Regions from separate parts of the Streptomyces sp. NPDC007905 genome, predicted to be linked through region 2. Evidence: riboswitches for the same ligand, from Rfam matches in the RefSeq annotation. Region 2 holds a riboswitch; the other holds the start of a gene.
What was found. Region 2 has a riboswitch for guanidine ahead of ACFZDC_RS16610 (SMR family transporter). Riboswitches for the same ligand answer to the same signal wherever they lie in the genome.

Region 1: it holds a riboswitch for guanidine, as region 2 does, so the genes downstream of both, ACFZDC_RS00640 (MBL fold metallo-hydrolase) here and ACFZDC_RS16610 (SMR family transporter) in region 2, are expected to answer to the same signal.

The regions. Positions count from the first base shown of each region.
Region 1 covers NZ_JBIBKS010000001.1:119,903-128,488, reverse strand. The annotation lists gene ACFZDC_RS00650 (molybdopterin cofactor-binding domain-containing protein) at 1-378, shown strand, start outside; gene ACFZDC_RS00645 (XdhC family protein) at 371-1,513, shown strand; gene ACFZDC_RS00640 (MBL fold metallo-hydrolase) at 1,543-2,421, opposite strand; guanidine-III (ykkC-III) riboswitch at 2,434-2,501, opposite strand; gene ACFZDC_RS00635 (SpoIIE family protein phosphatase) at 2,643-3,767, opposite strand; gene ACFZDC_RS00630 (FAD-dependent oxidoreductase) at 4,114-5,346, shown strand; gene ACFZDC_RS00625 (amino acid permease) at 5,485-7,131, shown strand; partial or broken gene ACFZDC_RS00620 (serine hydrolase) at 7,769-7,951, shown strand; partial or broken gene ACFZDC_RS00615 (alpha/beta hydrolase) at 7,966-8,525, shown strand.
Region 2 covers NZ_JBIBKS010000008.1:180,934-189,519, reverse strand. The annotation lists gene ACFZDC_RS16620 (ABC-2 family transporter protein) at 1-474, opposite strand, end outside; gene ACFZDC_RS16615 (transglycosylase domain-containing protein) at 1,902-4,163, shown strand; gene ACFZDC_RS16610 (SMR family transporter) at 4,238-4,558, opposite strand; guanidine-III (ykkC-III) riboswitch at 4,597-4,662, opposite strand; gene ACFZDC_RS16605 (GroES family chaperonin) at 4,715-5,017, opposite strand; gene ACFZDC_RS16600 (DUF3618 domain-containing protein) at 5,124-5,453, opposite strand; gene bcp (thioredoxin-dependent thiol peroxidase) at 5,546-6,013, shown strand; tRNA gene ACFZDC_RS16590 (tRNA-Leu) at 6,183-6,266, shown strand; gene rdgB (RdgB/HAM1 family non-canonical purine NTP pyrophosphatase) at 6,316-6,918, opposite strand; gene ACFZDC_RS16580 (MFS transporter) at 6,965-8,506, opposite strand; gene ACFZDC_RS16575 (DUF445 family protein) at 8,558-8,586, opposite strand, start outside.

The DNA of each region.
Region 1 (8,586 bases), on a different contig from region 2:
ATGCTCGCCATCTTCGCGGCGGGCCGGATCGTCAACCCGCTCACCGCGCGGAGTCAGTTCGTCGGCGGCATGATCTGGGGCATCTCCATGGCCCTGCACGAGGAGGCCGTCCGGGACCGCGCCTCGGGCGGCCACGTCGCTGCCGACCTCGCCGGCTACCACGTGGCGACGCACGCCGACGTACCCTCCATCGAGGCCGACTGGATCGACGACCCGGACCCGAAGGACCCGGTCGGGATCAAGGGCATCGGTGAGATCGGCATCGTCGGCGCCGCGGCCGCCATCGCCAACGCGGTCTGGCACGCGACCGGCGTACGCCACCGCAGCCTGCCGATCAGGCCGGACCGCGTCATCCTGGCGGGGGCGCCAAGTGCTTGACGTCGCCGAGGAGTTGCTCCGCTGGGTCGACGAGGGCCGGGACTTCGCCGTGGCGACCGTGCTGGCAGTGGCGGGCAGCGCGCCACGCGGCCCCGGCGCGGCCCTGGCCGTCGACAGCGCGGGCACCGTCGTCGGCTCGGTCTCCGGAGGCTGCGTGGAGGGCGCGGTGTACGACCTGTGCCTGCAGGCCCTCCAGACGGGCGAGAGCGTCACGGAACGGTTCGGCTACAGCGACGACGACGCCTTCGCCGTGGGACTGACCTGCGGCGGAACGATCGACGTGCTGATCACGCCGGTGGGCGGGCAGGCGCCCGCCCGTACGGTGCTGGCGTCGGCCCTGTCGGCCGCCGTCCGAGAGGAGCCTGCGGCCCTCGTCCGGGTCGCCCGTGGCCCGGCCGAACTCCTCGGCCGGGCCCTGCTGGTGCGGCAGGACGGCACGTACGAGGGCGGTCTGGGCGGCGACCCGGAGCTGGACCGGACGGCGACGGCCGAGGCCCGAGCCCTGCTGGAGGCGGGGCGCACCGGCACGCTGGACATGTCGGCGGACGGGTCGCACTGTCCCGGCGGCCTCACCCTGCTGGTCGAATCACACGTGCCGCCCCCGCGCATGATCGTCTTCGGCGCGGTGGACTTCGCGTCGGCGCTGGCACGCGCGGGCAAGTTCCTCGGATACCACGTGACCGTCTGCGACGCCCGCCCCGTCTTCGCCACGCGGGCCCGTTTCCCCGACGCCGACGAGGTCGTCGTCGACTGGCCCCACCGCTACCTGCGGCGCACCCGGACCGACGCCCGTACCGTCCTGTGCGTGCTCACCCACGACGCGAAGTTCGACGTACCGCTGCTCAAGGCGGCCCTCGCGATGCCGGTGTCCTTCGTCGGCGCGATGGGCTCGCGCCGCACCCACGAGGAACGCGATCGGCGGCTGCGCGAAGAAGGCGTGAGCGAGCGGGAGCTGGCCAGGCTGCGCTCCCCGATCGGTCTCGACCTCGGCGCCCGCACACCGGAGGAGACCGCCCTGTCGATCGTGGCGGAGATCGTCGCCGCCCGGCGGGGCGGCACGGGCGTTCCGCTGACCGGCTCGAAGTCACCGATCCACCGCGACCGCGCGGTGGACGGCGGGGCGACCGCGGCCTGAGCGGTCGCCCGGCCATCCGTCCGGAGCGCTCAGGTGTGGGGGCAGAGGACGAAGTCGGAGCAGGCGCGCCGGCCGGGGTCGTCGTCGAGCCGGTCGAGCGCGTCCCGGATCCGGCGGAGGTGGGCGGGGGTCAGCTGGAGCGGGGGCTCGTCGGGCTGGTAGGTGGTGCGGACGGGGTAGTCCACGCCCGGCTCGGTGGTCATCTCGATGTGGCAGCCGAGCACATGGGTGACGGGCCGGTGGTCCGCGAACTCGATCAGGCGGTCGATGCTGCGGGTGAAGGCGGGAACGTCCTGGATGTAGAGCCGGCCTGGATAGACGCTGTCGCCGGTGAGCAGGAGACCGGTGGCCGGGTCGTAGTAGGTGACAGCCGCCTCGTGGTGGCCCGGGGTGGCCAGGCATTCCAGCACCCGGCCGCCCAGGTCGACGAGGGCGACCGCGTCCGGGTCCGTGTCGAACCCGAAGTACCGCCAGGCGGTGGCGCGGTCGGCGCCCACCAGCGTGGTGCCGGGGCGGCCCACGAACTGCTCGTCGCCCGCGATGTGGTCACCGTGCGCGTGGGTGTGCAGGACGAGCAGGTGGTAGTCGTCCCGTGGATGCCGGGCGAGCCAGTCCGTGAGCAGCCCGTCGACCACCCGGCGCAGCGGGAAGAACTCGGCGGACCCGGTGGCGCCGGTGTCGATCAGCACCGCCCGCTCGTTGCCGCACAGCAGGAACAGGAACGGCGCCTCGTAGTGGACCGCCATGTTCTGCCGCAGGATGAACGTGTGCTCGTCGTAGACATGGACCTGGATGTCCGGGTCGGTGTTGTGCTTGGCCGACGGCGAGCCGTGGATCCACCGCACGTCCAGGGGCCCCGGCAGGGGAGCGGTGCCGGTGAAGTCGATCGGGTGCGTGCCGGTGTCCACGATGTCTCCGCGCGTGCGTCGTCTTGGCGGGCCGGGTACGGCGCACATCTCGTCCGGGGCAGGCACCTGCGAGCCTCCGACGGGGACGCTACCACGCTGTCCGGCGGTGGAGCCGCGGACCTGGCGAGCGGCATCACCCCGTCGACGCGGTGCCGGGAGCGGCCGAGCGCCGGAGCCGGACCACGTCCCCGCCGCCGTGTGGGCCGTCCCGGCTGCCGCGGTCAACGGGGCTCCCCGCTGTCGGCCACCCCCGCCGGCGGCGGAGGCGGTGCGGAGCGCTCGTCGGCGAGCAGGCAGGCGGTCAGCGCCGCGGTGTCGTCCTGGAGGCGGTCGTGGCTGTAGGCCAGCAGGTCCTGGTGGAGTCGTTCCATCAGCTCGCGGGGCGGCAGGGGCCCCCAGGAACGCAGGCGCTGGGGCAGGGGGTAGAAGGAACCGGCGGGGTCGCGGGTCTCCGTGATGCCGTCCGTGTACAGCAGGAGCTGGTCTCCGGGCCGGAACTCGTAGACGTCGACGTGATACGGGTCCCCGATCAGCATGCCGAGGTTCAGCGGCGGAGCCGACCGGCCCCGGTCGAGTTCGCGCACCTCGTCGGGGCGGATGAGGAGTGGGGGCGGGTGGCCGCAGTTGACGACACGGACGACATGGGCGTCGGCGGGGATCTCGGCGAAGACGGCGGTGACGAACCTTTCGCTCATCTCGCTGCCACCGAGCAGTGTCGCCCCCCGGCTCATGCTCGTCTCCACGCGGCCCGCCAGCGCGGGAAGATCGGATTCGTCGTACGCCGCCTCGCGGAACGCCCCGAGCAGGGCGGCGGCGGTCTCCACCGCGAGCAGCCCCTTGCCCCGGACGTCGCCGATGAGCAGGCGGACCCCGTACATGGTGGGGACGGCCTCGTAGAGGTCCCCGCCGATGCGTGCCTCCGCGGCGGCGGAGAGGTAGAGGCTCGCCAGGAGAAGGTTGCCGATGCGGTGCGGAACGGGTCTGAGCAGGACGCGCTGCGCGATCTCGGCCACGAAGCGCACGTCGGCGAGCGTGCGCTCACGGCGGACCCGGTGGGCGGCCAGGATCGTGCCGAGGGCGCCGACCAGGGCGGTGCAGATGTACGAGGCAACGTAGTGGCGGTCCCACAGGTAGCCGACGGACCGGCCCGCACAGCAGGGCGTACCGGCCAGCACCCCTTCGAGGAGGACGGCGAACACCGTGGCGCCGGCGACCACGGCGGGCCCGTGCGCGAAGGCGGTCAGCAGAGGCAGGGCGATCAGCACGAAACTCACCGGCCACTCCACGGGCGTAACCGGTTCGAGCAGCAGAACGATCACGACGTACAGGACCGGAAGCCAGCGCATCCACGCCGGGGTAGCGGGCAGCTGAGTCCGTACGGCCACGCCGGCCGCCGGTACCCGATCGGCACGCCCGTGGCTCACCCGTCGCTCCCGCGCGCCGACCGCGGCGGACCGGCCTCAGCGGCCCGGAGGGCGTGGCATTCGGACCGACGACCCGCCTGACGGTTCGACTTGCGCGGCCTTGGCACACCGGACTCCTGTCACACGATCCCGACAAGAGGCCCAGCCTGCTGCGCCCGGTCGCCGCACCCCGGTGATTGCTCCGGTCGGCGGCATGTTCCGACGACCCGCAGCGGTATACTATTCATCGACTGATGAATTACTGCTCTCCCGAAGGGCAGGACCTGCCATGGATCAGACCACCTGCTGTGTGGTGGGAGGCGGCCCCGCGGGCATGGTGCTCGCCCTGCTGCTGGCCCGCTCCGGCATCCGGGTGATGGTGCTGGAGAAGCACGCCGATTTCCTGCGCGACTTCCGCGGCGACACCGTCCACCCCTCGACCCTGGCGCTGCTGGACGACCTGGGGCTGGCCGAGCGCTTCGCCCAGCTGCCCCAGCGGCGGGTGCACACCGTCCAGCTGCCGGTCGGAACCGGCCGCTCGGCGGTCACGGTCGCGGACCTCACGGTGCTGCCCGGTCCCTACAACTACGTGGCCATGGTGCCCCAAGGGGACCTGCTTGACCTGCTCGCGGACGAGGCCCGGCGCGAACCGTCCTTCGACCTGCGGATGAGCACCGAAGCGACGTCCTTCCTGATCGAGTCCGGACGGGTGACCGGGGTGCGCTACCGCACCTGCGACGGCCGCACCGGCGAGTTGCGCGCCGTCCTCACCGTCGCCTGCGACGGCCGCGGCTCACTGGCCCGCTCCCGGCCGGAACTGGGCCTGCACCGCTTCACCTGCCCGATGGACGCCTGGTGGTTCCGCCTGCCCCGGCGCGACGGGGACCCGCGCGGACTCGTCGGCGGTGTCGGCGACCGCTTCCTGACCGCGATGATCGACCGCGGCGACTACTGGCAGTGCGCCGCGCTCATCCCCAAGGGCACCGACACCCAGCGCCGCGCCGCCGGCCTCGACCGCTTCCTGGCCGACTTCACCGCCGCCGTCCCCTGGCTCGCCGGCCGTGCGCACGCCCTGCGCTCGTGGGACGAGGTGAAGCTCCTCGACGTACGCCTGGACCGCCTGCGCCGCTGGCACCGCCCCGGCCTGCTGTGCATCGGCGACGCCGCGCACGCGATGTCCCCGGTCTTCGGCATAGGCATCAACCTCGCGGTCCAGGACGCCGTGGCCGCCGCCCGCCACCTGACCGAGCCGCTGCGCCGCGGGGCCGTCGGCCTGCGGGACGTACGCGGCGTGCAACGCCGCCGCCGCCCGACAACGGTCGTCACACAGGCGCTCCAGCGCACGGCCCACGCCCGCTTCATCGCTCCGGTCCTACAGGGCCGTCCACCCCTCGGCAGCGCGGAGCGGGCCGTGCGCCTCACCCGCCTGCTCACCGGGTCCCGTTGGATACGCCGCCTCCCGGCGTACTTCATCGGATACGGCGCACTTCGGGAACGTCCACCGGAGGCGGCCGTGCGATAGCCGACGCTGCGTACCCGGCACGCGGGCGCAGGACGCCGCCCCGCCCCGCGGGCAAGTGGGCGGAACCTTGGACCCGCCGGTTCCGCCCGGCCGTGGCACGATGGTGTTCAGCGTCACCCTGTGTAGGGGGTATGGAACATGACCGTCTCCCAATCGTCGCCCACCTCGGGAACCCACCGGCCGGGCCTGAGACGCGAAATCGGCTTCATCGGGCTGATCTGGGCTTCGGAAGGCTCGATCATCGGATCCGGATGGCTGTTCGGCGCTCAGGGCGCCCTGGCGGCGGCGGGCCCCGCAGCGATCATCTCCTGGGCCATCGGCGGCCTCGCGATCCTGATTCTCGCGCTGGTGCACGCCGAACTGGGCGGCATGTATCCGGTCTCCGGCGGCACCGCCCGCTTCCCGCACTACGCCTTCGGTGGAGCCGCGGGCGCTTCCTTCGGCTGGTTCTCCTGGCTGCAGGCGGCCACGGTGGCGCCCATCGAAGTACTGGCGATGATCACCTACGCCCAGCACTATTCCTGGGCGAGCGGCTGGGAGAAGATCCAGGGCGGCGAGCACGTCCTGACCCCGCCCGGCATCGCCGTCGCCGTGGGCCTGATGGCGGTCATCACGGCCGTCAACTTCCTCAGCATCCGTCTGCTGGCCCGCACCAACAGCGCGGCGACCTGGTGGAAGGTCGGCGTCCCCCTGGTGACGATCTTCGTCTTCGCCGTCGCCCAGTTCCACACCAGCAACTTCACCGCCGCGGACGGATTCAATCCCTACGGAGCCAAGGGCATCCTGTCCGCCGTCTCCACCAGCGGCATCATCTTCGCCCTGCTCGGATTCGAGCAGGCCGACCAGCTCGCCGGCGAGAGCGCCAACCCCAAGCGCGACATCCCGCGCGCGGTGATCGGATCGATCCTCCTCGGCATCGTGATCTACATCCTCCTGCAGATCACCTTCCTCGCCGCGCTGCCCGCGTCCCAGATCGGCAGCCATTGGGCCACCTCCGCGTTCACCGTGTTGAGCGGCCCGTTCGCCCAGGTCGCCACCCTCATCAGCCTCGGCTGGCTGGCCACCGTCCTCTACCTCGACGCCGTCATCTCTCCCGCCGGGACCGGCCTCATCTACATCACCGGCTCCTCCCGCGTCTCCTACGGCCTCAGCCGCAACGGCTACGTCCCCTCCGTGTTCGAGACCACCAACCGGCGCGGTGTCCCCTGGGCGGGCCTCCTCACCGCCTTCGTCATCGGCTGCATCTGCTTCCTGCCCTTCCCCAGTTGGCGCTCCCTCGTCGGCCTGATCACCAGCGCCAGCGTCCTCATGTACGCCGGCGCTCCGCTCTCCTTCGGCGTGTTCCGCAGCCGACTGCCGAACGCCCACCGCCCCTACCGCCTGCCGGGAGGCAGTTGGATGTCGCCGCTGGCCTTCGTCGTCGCCAACCTGCTGATCCTGTGGTCGGGGTGGACCACCGACTGGAAACTGGGCGTCGCCATCCTCATCGGCTACGTCATCCTGGTCGCCAACCGGGTGTTCAAGATGAACCCGATCACTCCCCAGCTCGACCTGCGCGCCGCCCAGTGGCTACCCGGCTACCTCGTCGGGATGGGCCTGATCGTCTACCTCAGCGACTTCGGGCCCCTCAAGCACCCGTGGTTCCCCCTGTGGTGGGACATCGGCGTCACCGCCGTCTTCAGCCTCATCATCTACTACTGGGCCCTGTCCGTCGCGCTACCCACCGAGAAGATCCAGTCGCTGATCGACCAGGTCGTCGTCCCGGAGGAGGAAGACGTCCTCTGACCGCGAAACCGGCCGAGCGGTGACAGGGGCGGCACGGCGTCGGCTGCGGAACTCCTTGTGCCGGACGGGTGGTGGAGCCAGGGGGGCTTGCTCCCTTGCTCCACTGGTGCTGTCCCCACCACCGAACCGGCTGTCTGCCGGAGTGATCGTGGCGTGGACGGTGCCTGGCGTGATGTCGCATGGCGATCTCCTTACCGAGCTCCGCTCCGCGGACGTACCGGTGTCCTCGCGGCCGTGGCCACGGCACTCGTGCTGGTCGCCGCCCCGGTGGCGGCCGCGCAGCCGCCACCGCACTTGCCCGGGTCGTGCGGAACGCACGACGAACTGAGCCGGTCATGCACCACCTGGTCACGCACGACCGGATCGCCGGTGCCGCGGTCCTGGTCAAAGGCCCCGCCACGGCCGCACCCTGCGCGAGTGACGGACGGCATGGCCGATCTGCGTACCGGCCGTCCCAGGAACACCACCGACCGGCCGCGCGTGGGCAGCGTCACCAAGCAGGTCACCCGTGGTCGGGTCGGGGTGGTCTCCGATGATCAGGCGGGGATCGGGCGGGATTGGTCAGCTGGTAGCGGCCCGGAGGGAGTGTGATGGTGCTGCCCTGGCGGGCGTTGGCGGCCATCACCGCGGCGCGCAGACCTTCACCACGACGGTCGTCCTCCAACTCGCCGCCCGACGACGTCTGTCCTTCGACGCACCGGTGGAGAGCTACCTGCCCGGCCTGATCCGCGGACACGGCTACGACGGACGCCGGATCACCGTACGCCAGGTCCTGCAGCACACCAGCGGACTGCCCGACGACCTCGACGCACCCGAGTGGAGCACCCCGAGCGACACGGTCTCTCGCAGGACAACCCCTCCGCCTCTGGTGACTTCGCCCAGGCGGTGCGGGACCTGCGGCGCACCGCCGAGGGCCGGACGGTCTCCCCGTCGCCATGGCCGGCCGACTCGCTCGACTTCCTCCTGACCGGGGCCGACTCCGCCTACGGCAGCGTGCAAACGGCCATCCTGTGCGGGGACGTGGCCGCACCCCGGGACCCCGAGACCTACTGGCGCGATCTGCGGCGCGCCGGGACCCGGGACCAGCTGTTCGGTCCCGTCACGAACGACATCGGCCCGTGCGCGTTCCGGGACCCGCCGCGCGAACGCCCGACAACCATCCGCAACGACGTGCCGGCCCTGCTCGTCAACGCGACCGGCGACCCGCGCACCACCTGTCGCGGCGCGGAAACCGCCCACGGCAGGTGGCCCAGCTCCGGCCTGGCGACCCTGCGCGGAGCGGACCAGCACGCGGTCTCCGCGTCTTCGGCGACTCCTGCGTGGACACGACCGTCAACGCCTATCTCGCGGACGGACACCCGCCGACCCGGGACATCACCTGCTCCCGGTCCGCACGTGGCGGCCCGGAATGCTTGGCCGGTGCGTTGCGGCGTCCGATGCGGGATTCCAAAAATC
Region 2 (8,586 bases):
CATCGCGAGCGCGACGGCGACCAGGAAGGCCAGCCACGTGCCCGCATCGTCCGGAAGGGCCGTGGGGAAGACGAGCGCCCCGAAAGTGAACGGGATCACTCCACGCCCGAGCAGCTGGAACAGCGCCCGACCCAAGTCGTTCGCCAGCCACCACACCTGCAGGTCCGCCGGCCGGTACAGATCGATCGCCACCTCACCCGTACGGATGCGTTCCATGAACTCGGTCTCGAAGCCGCCCCCCTGGATCGCCAGCGTCGCGTACAGCGCCTGCCCCAGCCACACGAACGTGACCGCCTGTGCCTGGTCATAACCTCCCAGATGCGGCTTCTCGTCCCACAGCGCCAGGTAGGTGTAGACGAGGATCAGCCCGAAGACCGTGTTGGTGAATACCCCTGCCGCGGTGGCCGCCCGATACGTCGCGTACCGTCTGAATCCCCCCGCCGCGACGGCCACGTACAACCGTCCCGCGCCCACGTCAGTCGACCTCCCTGGACAGCTCGACACCGAAGCGCAGGAGCCTAGTCCGGAGGCCCGGCGACCGGCCACGCATTTTCGTGCCGGAAGCGTGCCGGAATCCGGGAACGGAACGCCAGGTGCGAGAGTCTTCAAGCAGGGGGCGCAGAGGCGTACGAGGCGTACGGGAAACGTACGACGCGAAACAGGAGTCCGTGCACGACATGAGCGACGAGCCGCAGCAGCAGGACAAGGGCGGGGCGCCAGGCAAACCGCTGCCGGCTGAAGGGCCCGGAGAGCCGGTGGGCCGCAAGGACACACCCCGCGAAGCGGGCCGGACGACCACCGAGAGGGTCGAACGGGCCGACAAGGGGACGACGGAGTCGGGGCCCGAGGCGTCTTCGGGGGACCGGTCGTCCCGGAACCCGACGATCCCGGCGGCCCGGACCGGCCGCCTGGACCAGGCACGCCGTGCGGCCCAGGCAGGCCGCACCGGCCGCCACGTCCCGGGCCCCCGCCCGACCGACCGGAGCGGGGAGGCGTCCGGGACGACCGGGGCGTCCGGGGCCTCTCGTGCGGCGGAGAGCGCCGGGCGGACCCAGGCCTTCGGAAAGGCCGAGTCGCCGAGCAGCTCCCAGCGGTCCGGCGAGAGCCAGCGGTCCGCCGAGCCCGAGAGGCCCGGTGGGTCGCGGGCGTCCGATGTGACGCAGCGATCCGGCATGGCCCAGGCGCCCGGGAAGGCTCAGGAGCTGGGCAACTCGCAGCACTCCGGTGAGTCCCAGCGGTCCCGTGAGCCCCAGTCGTCCGGTGAGAGTGGACGGGCCGACAGCGCCCAGGCCTCCCGCAGGGAGGAGGCGTCCAGCACGGCCCAGGCCTCGGAGAAGCCCCAGTCGGCCGAGAGCACGCAGGTGCTTCGGCGGGTCGAGGCGCCGCAGGCGTCCCCGGCGGACCGGTCCGGCAAGGTGGGCGCCGCGGCGCAGGCCGCAGGGGACACGACCCAGGCTCCCGACACCACCCAGGTCCTCCGGCGGGTCAAGGCTCCCCGGCAGGGCGAGCCGGCACGGCCGGAGCAGACACCCAAGTCGCCTCCTTCCACCCCGACATCCCGGACATCCCAGGCATTCGGGGCGTCAGCGGTAACCGGAGCAGCTCAGTCGGCCGGAGCCGGAGCCGGAGCCGCGGCCGCGGCCGCGGCGGCGGCGGCCCGGGCCGGCCTGGCGGGTGCCGCCGCCCAGGCACCCAAGGCCGCCCGAACCGCGAACGCCGCCGCCCCCGCGCCCCGCGCACCCCGCACCGGCACCACTCCCCGCACCACCCTCGACACCGACCCCAGCACATCCGCCAACCCCGCCAACCCCGCAGGCAGCGGAGGCAGCGGAGGCAGCGAGGGCAAGAAGTCCAAGCGGCCCAAGCGGACCGGATTGCGGCGGCTCCTCCCCACCTGGCGCATGCTGCTCGGCACCTTCCTGATCGGCCTCCTGCTGATCATCGGCCTGTTCTTCCTCGGCTACTCGATGGTGAACATCCCGTCCGCCAACGCCCTCGCCACCAAGCAGAGCAACGTCTACCTCTACGCCGACGGCTCCCAGCTCGCCCGCGACGGCCAGATCAACCGCGAGAACGTCACCCTCGCCCAGGTCTCCAAGGACGCCCAGCACGCCGTACTGGCCGCCGAGGACCGAGACTTCTACACCGAGTCCGCCATCGACCCCAAGGCCATGCTCCGCGCCGCGTGGAACACGGCCACCGGCAAGGGCAGGCAGTCCGGCTCCACCATCACCCAGCAGTACGTGAAGAACTACTACCTGGCCCAGGAACAGACCGTCACCCGCAAGGCCAAGGAGTTCTTCATCTCGATCAAGCTGGACCGCAACAAGCCCAAGGACGCCATCCTCGAGGGCTACCTCAACACCAGCTACTTCGGCCGCAACGCCTACGGCATCCAGTCCGCCGCCCAGGCCTACTACGGCAAGGACGCCGCCGACCTCGACCCGGCCCGTGCCGCCTACCTCGCCGCGCTCGTCAACGCGCCCAGCGAGTACGACGTCGTGGCCCACCCCGAGAACAAGCCCGCCGCCATCGCCCGCTGGAACTACGTCCTGGACGGCATGGTCACCAAGGGCTGGCTCAGCAAGTCCGAGCGCGCCGGCATGAAGTTCCCCATGCCGAAGGAGCAGACCATCTCCACCGGCCTCTCCGGCCAGCGCGGCTACCTCGTCGAGGCCGTCAAGGACTACCTCACCGAGAACGAGATCCTCACCAAGGAACAGCTGGAGGGCGGCGGCTACCGCATCACCACCACCTTCCAGAAGTCCAAGCAGAACGCCTTCGTCAAGGCCGTCAACGACCAGCTCATCTCCAAGCTGGACAAGAAGAACAACAAGGTCGACAACTACGTCCGGGCCGGCGGCGCCTCCGTCGACCCCAAGACGGGCAAGGTCGTCGCCCTGTACGGCGGCATCGACTACGTGAAGCAGTACACCAACGGCGCCACCCGCGGTGACTTCCAGGTCGGCTCCACCTTCAAGCCCTTCGTGTTCACCGCGGCGGTGCAGAACAGCTCGACCACCCAGGACGGCCAGCCCATCACCCCGAACACCACGTACGACGGCACCAACCGGCGCCCCGTGCAGGGCTGGAGCGGCGGCCCCTACGCCCCCGCGAACGAGGACCAGAAGTCGTACGGCGACATCACCGTCCGCAAGGCCACCGACCTCTCGGTCAACTCGGTCTACGCCCAGATGGCCGTCGACGTCGACCCCGCCAAGGTCAAGCAGACCGCCGTCGACCTCGGCATCCCCGCCGGCACCAAGGACCTCCAGCCCTACCCGTCCATCGCCCTCGGCACCGCCACCGCCAGCGTCGTCGACATGGCGGAGGCGTACGCCACGCTCGCCAACCACGGCAAGCACGGCACGTACACCATGATCGAGAAGATCACCAAGGACAGCACCGAGGACGTCAAGCTGCCCGACCGGGAGACCAAGCAGGCCGTCAGCCGCGAGGCCGCCGACACCACCACCTCCGTCTTGCAGAGCGTCGTCGACAACGGCACCGCCGTCGCCGCCCAGCAGGCCGGCCGTCCCGCGGCCGGCAAGACCGGCACCGCCGAGGAGGACACCGCGGCCTGGTTCGCGGGTTACACCCCCGACCTCGCCACCGTCGTCTCGGTCATGGGCCAGGACCCGGTGACGGCCAAGCACAAGTCGCTGTACTACGCCCTCGGCCAGCCCCGTATGAACGGCGGCGGCCCGCCCACCGCCATCTGGGCGCAGTACACGCGCGACGCCCTCAAGGGCAAGCCGGCCACCGAGTTCGACCTCGAACTCCAACAGGGCGCCGACGTGATCCTGCCCCCGAGCTCGAGCCCCTCCGACCAGCCCGGCACCACCGGCCAGGACAACGGGGCCACCACCGACAACGGGGGCCAGGACAACGGCGGCAGCACCAGCACCCCCTCCGGCACCCCGACCGACGGCGGCACCACCGGTGACACCACCGGCGGCGGCACCACGACTGACGGCGGCGGCACGACCACCGACGGCGGCGGGACCACCACCGGCGGCGACACGGCAGGGGGCACCAACGGTGGCGGCACCACGACCGGCGGCGGCGCACCGGGCGGCGGGACCAACGGCGGTGGCACCACCGCCGGCGGCGCCGACGGAGGCGCCCCGGGCGGCACCGGCACCACAGGACCCCAACCGTAGGACCGCGCCTGCGCAGGACCCAGGAGAAGGACGACGCCCGTCAGCGACCGCCGGCCGCTGACGGGCGTCCGTCCTCAGTGACCGCCGGTCACCTTCAGCCCGACCACGGCGACCAGCAGCAGACACACGAAGAAGATCCGGGCGGCGGTGACCGGCTCACCGAGCACCACCATGCCCAGCACCGCCGCCCCGGCCGCCCCGATCCCCACCCACACGCCGTAGGCGGTACCGATCGGCAGCGACCTGGCGGCGTACGACAGCAGCACCATGCTGGCGACGATCCCCGCACCGGTGAACAGACTGGGCACGAGCCGGCGGAAACCGTCCGTGTACTTCATCCCGATCGACCAGCCGACCTCCAGCAGACCGGCTACGACCAGCAGAACCCACGCCACGACACACACCTCCGAGACGAGACGACGACACCTCTTCCGGTGCGTCGTCCTTGCCTGCATCCCGGTACGGCGCGTCTCGTCGGGCTCCGGCGAACATAGCAAAAGAATGCAAGAGGGGCTGGTGACCACAGTCACCAGCCCCTCTCGGCCCTCGAATCAGAGGTACAGGCCCGTCGAGTCCTCGGCCCCCTCGAACCGGTCCGCGGCCACCGCGTGCAGATCCCGCTCCCGCATGAGCACATACGCCACGCCCCGCACCTCGACCTCGGCCCGGTCCTCCGGATCGAACAGGACCCGGTCGCCGGGCTCCACGGTCCGCACGTTCTGCCCCACCGCGACGACCTCGGCCCAGGCCAGCCGCCGCCCGACCGCCGCCGTCGCGGGAATCAGGATGCCGCCGCCCGACCGCCGCTCGCCCTCACCGGCCTCCTGCCGCACGAGAACCCGGTCGTGCAGCATCCGGATGGGCAGCTTGTCATGCTGAGGGTTGCTGTTTCTGTTGGCGCTCACGCCTCGAACCTACCTGCCTTGACCGCGACCGTACGCTCCCGGGTCGCTCCTCTGCTCAGCCCTTACGTCGCCGCGAGCCGAGGGCAAGCAGCCCCACGACCCCGACCACCACCAGCGCGACAGGCACGACCCGCTCGAGCCGCGGCGCGCCCTCCTCGTCCACGAACTGTGCCCGCACCTCACTCACCACTCGGTTGACCTGGACGTACGCCCGCCCAACCGTGTGATCGACATGGGCGACGACCTTGGCCTTGGCATCCCCGACGATCGTCTTCGGATGCACCCGCACCCCGATCTCGTCGAGCGTCTCGGCCAGCACTTCACGGCGGCGCTTGATGTCCGCCTCGATCTGCGCCGGGGTTCTGGTGTCCGACGTGTCCGCCACCGTACGGCCTCCGAAGTCTCCTGATGCTGTTCTGGACAGTCTGTCAGCTCCTGGCCCCACCGCACCGCAACGCCCCCCGTTACGCTGGACCGATGAGCGAGCGACTCCAGCCCGGGGACGTGGCCCCCGCCTTCACCCTCCCCGACGCCGACGGCAACGAGGTGTCCTTGTCGGACCACAAGGGCCGCAAGGTCATCGTCTACTTCTACCCCGCGGCCCTGACTCCAGGCTGCACCAAGCAGGCCTGCGACTTCACCGACAACCTCTCCGTCCTGGCCTCCGCCGGCTACGACGTGATCGGCATCTCCCCGGACAGGCCGGAGAAGCTCGCGAAGTTCCGCGAGAAGGAGTCCCTGCAGGTCACGCTGCTGGCCGACCCGGACAAGAAGGTCCTGGAGTCCTACGGCGCCTTCGGCGAGAAGAAGCTCTACGGCAAGACCGTCGTAGGCGTCATCCGCTCCACGGTGATCGTGGACGAGGAGGGCAAGGTCGAACGGGCCCTGTACAACGTGAAGGCCACCGGCCATGTGGCGAAGATCATCAAGGATCTGGCGATCTGAGCCCCGAGAACGCGTTTCTCCCGCCTGAGCGGCCCGCATCGGGATCACCCGGCCCGGGCCGCTCCGCATTCCGGCCGTCTGCCGCGCCCCAACTGCCCTGCAAGCACCCGCACCTGGTGCAGGGAGGCGGAAGGCAGCGGGCGGCTCCCGGTACGATGGCTGGCGACCAGCGGCGGTGGCGCAACGGCGACGCAGCAGACTTAGGATCTGTGGCCCCTGATCGGGCTTGAGGGTTCGAATCCCTTCCGCCGCACAAGAATGGCCTGCGAATCGAAGGTTCGATTCGCAGGCCTTCTGTTTCCTCAGCTCAACAGGTCCCGCACTACAGGCACCAACGCCCGGAACGCCTTCCCCCGATGGCTGATCGCGTTCTTCTCCTCGGGGCTCAGCTCGGCGCAACTCCGCGTCTCGCCCTCCGGCTGCAGGATCGGGTCGTAGCCGAAGCCGTTCGTGCCGGCGGGCGTATGCCGCAGGACGCCCCGCAGCTGCCCTTCGACCACCCGCTCCGTGCCGTCCGGCAACGCCAGCGCCGCCGCGCAGGCGAAGTGCGCGCCACGGTGTTCCTCGGCGATGTCGGAGAGCTGGGCGAGGAGGAGGTCGAGGTTGGCCTTGTCGTCGCCGTGGCGGCCTGCCCAGCGGGCGGAGAAGATGCCGGGGGCGCCGTTCAGGACGTCGACGCAGAGGCCGGAGTCGTCGGCGACGGCGGGGAAGCCGGTGGCCCGGGCGAGGGCGTGGGCCTTCAGCAGAGCGTTCTCCGCGAAGGTCACGCCCGTTTCCTTGACGTCGGGGACGTCCGGGTAGGCATCCGCTCCGACGAGTTCGTGGGGCAGGCCTGCCTCCGCGAGGATGGACCTGAGTTCGGTGATCTTTCCGGCGTTGCGGGTGGCGAGGATCAGGCGGGTCATGGGGGCCAGTATCCCTGGCGGGTCCGGCCCCCGGTGACCTCGGTCCTCACGGCCTGCTGGCCGCCGGCGGTGCTGCGGGTCCCTGGGGGCCGCGTGCCGTGCGTGTCGCCCCCTTGGCCTTGCTTGCCACGGCGGTCAGCGGACGGGCGATGTCCTCCAGGGAGCGGCGTTCGGCTCGTACGGCGAGTGCTGCCGCGACCAGGCCGGCCGCGCACATGAGGGTGGCGCCGATCTGGAAGGCGAGGACGGTGTCGCCGACTTTGCCGGTGTTCGTGAGGTCGGCGAAGAGCAGGGGGCCGCTGATGCCGCCGACGGCTGTGCCGAGGGCGTAGAAGAAGGCGATGGACATGGCCCGGGTTTCCATCGGGAAGATCTCGGAGACGGTGAGGTAGGCGCTGGAGGCGCCCGCCGAGGCGAAGAAGAGGACGGCGCACCAGCAGGCGGTCAGGGTGCCGGCGCTCAGGGAGCCCTGGTCGAAGAGCCAGGCGGTGCCGAACAGGAGCAGGCCCGAGAGCAGGTATGTCGAGGAGATCATGACCCGGCGGCCGACGGTGTCGAAGAGTTTGCCGAGGAGCAGGGGGCCGCAGAAGTTGCCGATGGCGATGACGGCGAAGTAGTAGCCGGTGTGGTCGGCGGGCACGTTGAAGAATTTGGTGAGGATGGCGCCGAAGCCGAAGGTGATGGCGTTGTAGAGGAACGCCTGGCCGATGAAGAGGGAGAAGCCCAGGACGGCGCGCTTGCGGTACTGGCCGAAGACGGTGCGGGCGATTTCCAGGAAGCTGACGCTCTTGCGCTGGTGGATCTCCAGCTCGCCCTCTGGTGCGGCGAGTGCTTCGCCCTTCTCCGTTTCGATCCGGTGTTCGATATTGGAGACGATTTCCTCGGCTTCCCGGTCCCTGCCGTGGATCAGCAGCCAGCGGGGGCTTTCGGGGACGTGGCGTCGTACGAGGAGGATCACGAGGGCGAGGAAGGCGCCGAGGGCGAAGGTCAGACGCCAGCCGAGGTTGGCGGGCAGCAGATCGGTGTTGAGTGCGACGATCGAGAGCAGGGAGCCGCCGACGGCGCCGAGCCAGAAGCTGCCGTTGATGATCAGGTCGACGCGGCCGCGGTACTGGGCGGGGATGAGTTCGTCGATCGCGGAGTTGATGGCCGCGTATTCGCCGCCGATGCCGAAGCCGGTGAGGAACCGGAAGAGGAAGAACCACCAGGGCGCGAAGGAGACGGCGGTGAGTGCGGTGGCCGCGAGGTAGACGGCCAGGGTGATCATGAAGAGGTTCTTGCGGCCGAAGCGGTCGGTGAGCCGGCCCCAGAAGAGGGCGCCGGTGCAGGCGCCCGCGACGTACAGTGCGGCGGCGGTGCCGGTGGTCTGGCCGGAGGTGATCGTCAGGCCGCTGCCGGGTTCGGAGAGGCGGCCGGCGATGTTGCCGACGACCGTGACCTCGAGGCCGTCGAGGATCCATACGGTGCCCAGCCCGATCACGATCGTCCAGTGCCAGCGGGACCAGGGGAGGCGGTCCAGGCGGGCGGGGATGTTCGTGGTGATGGTTCGGCCGGTGCGGGATGACGGTGTCTCGGCTGTTGTGCTCATGGGCTCCCTCCTCGTCGAGGACGAGGAGACGGGTGCCCTGCTCTGGTGCGATTAGGCCCCCAGGCCGCGTGACACGGCGT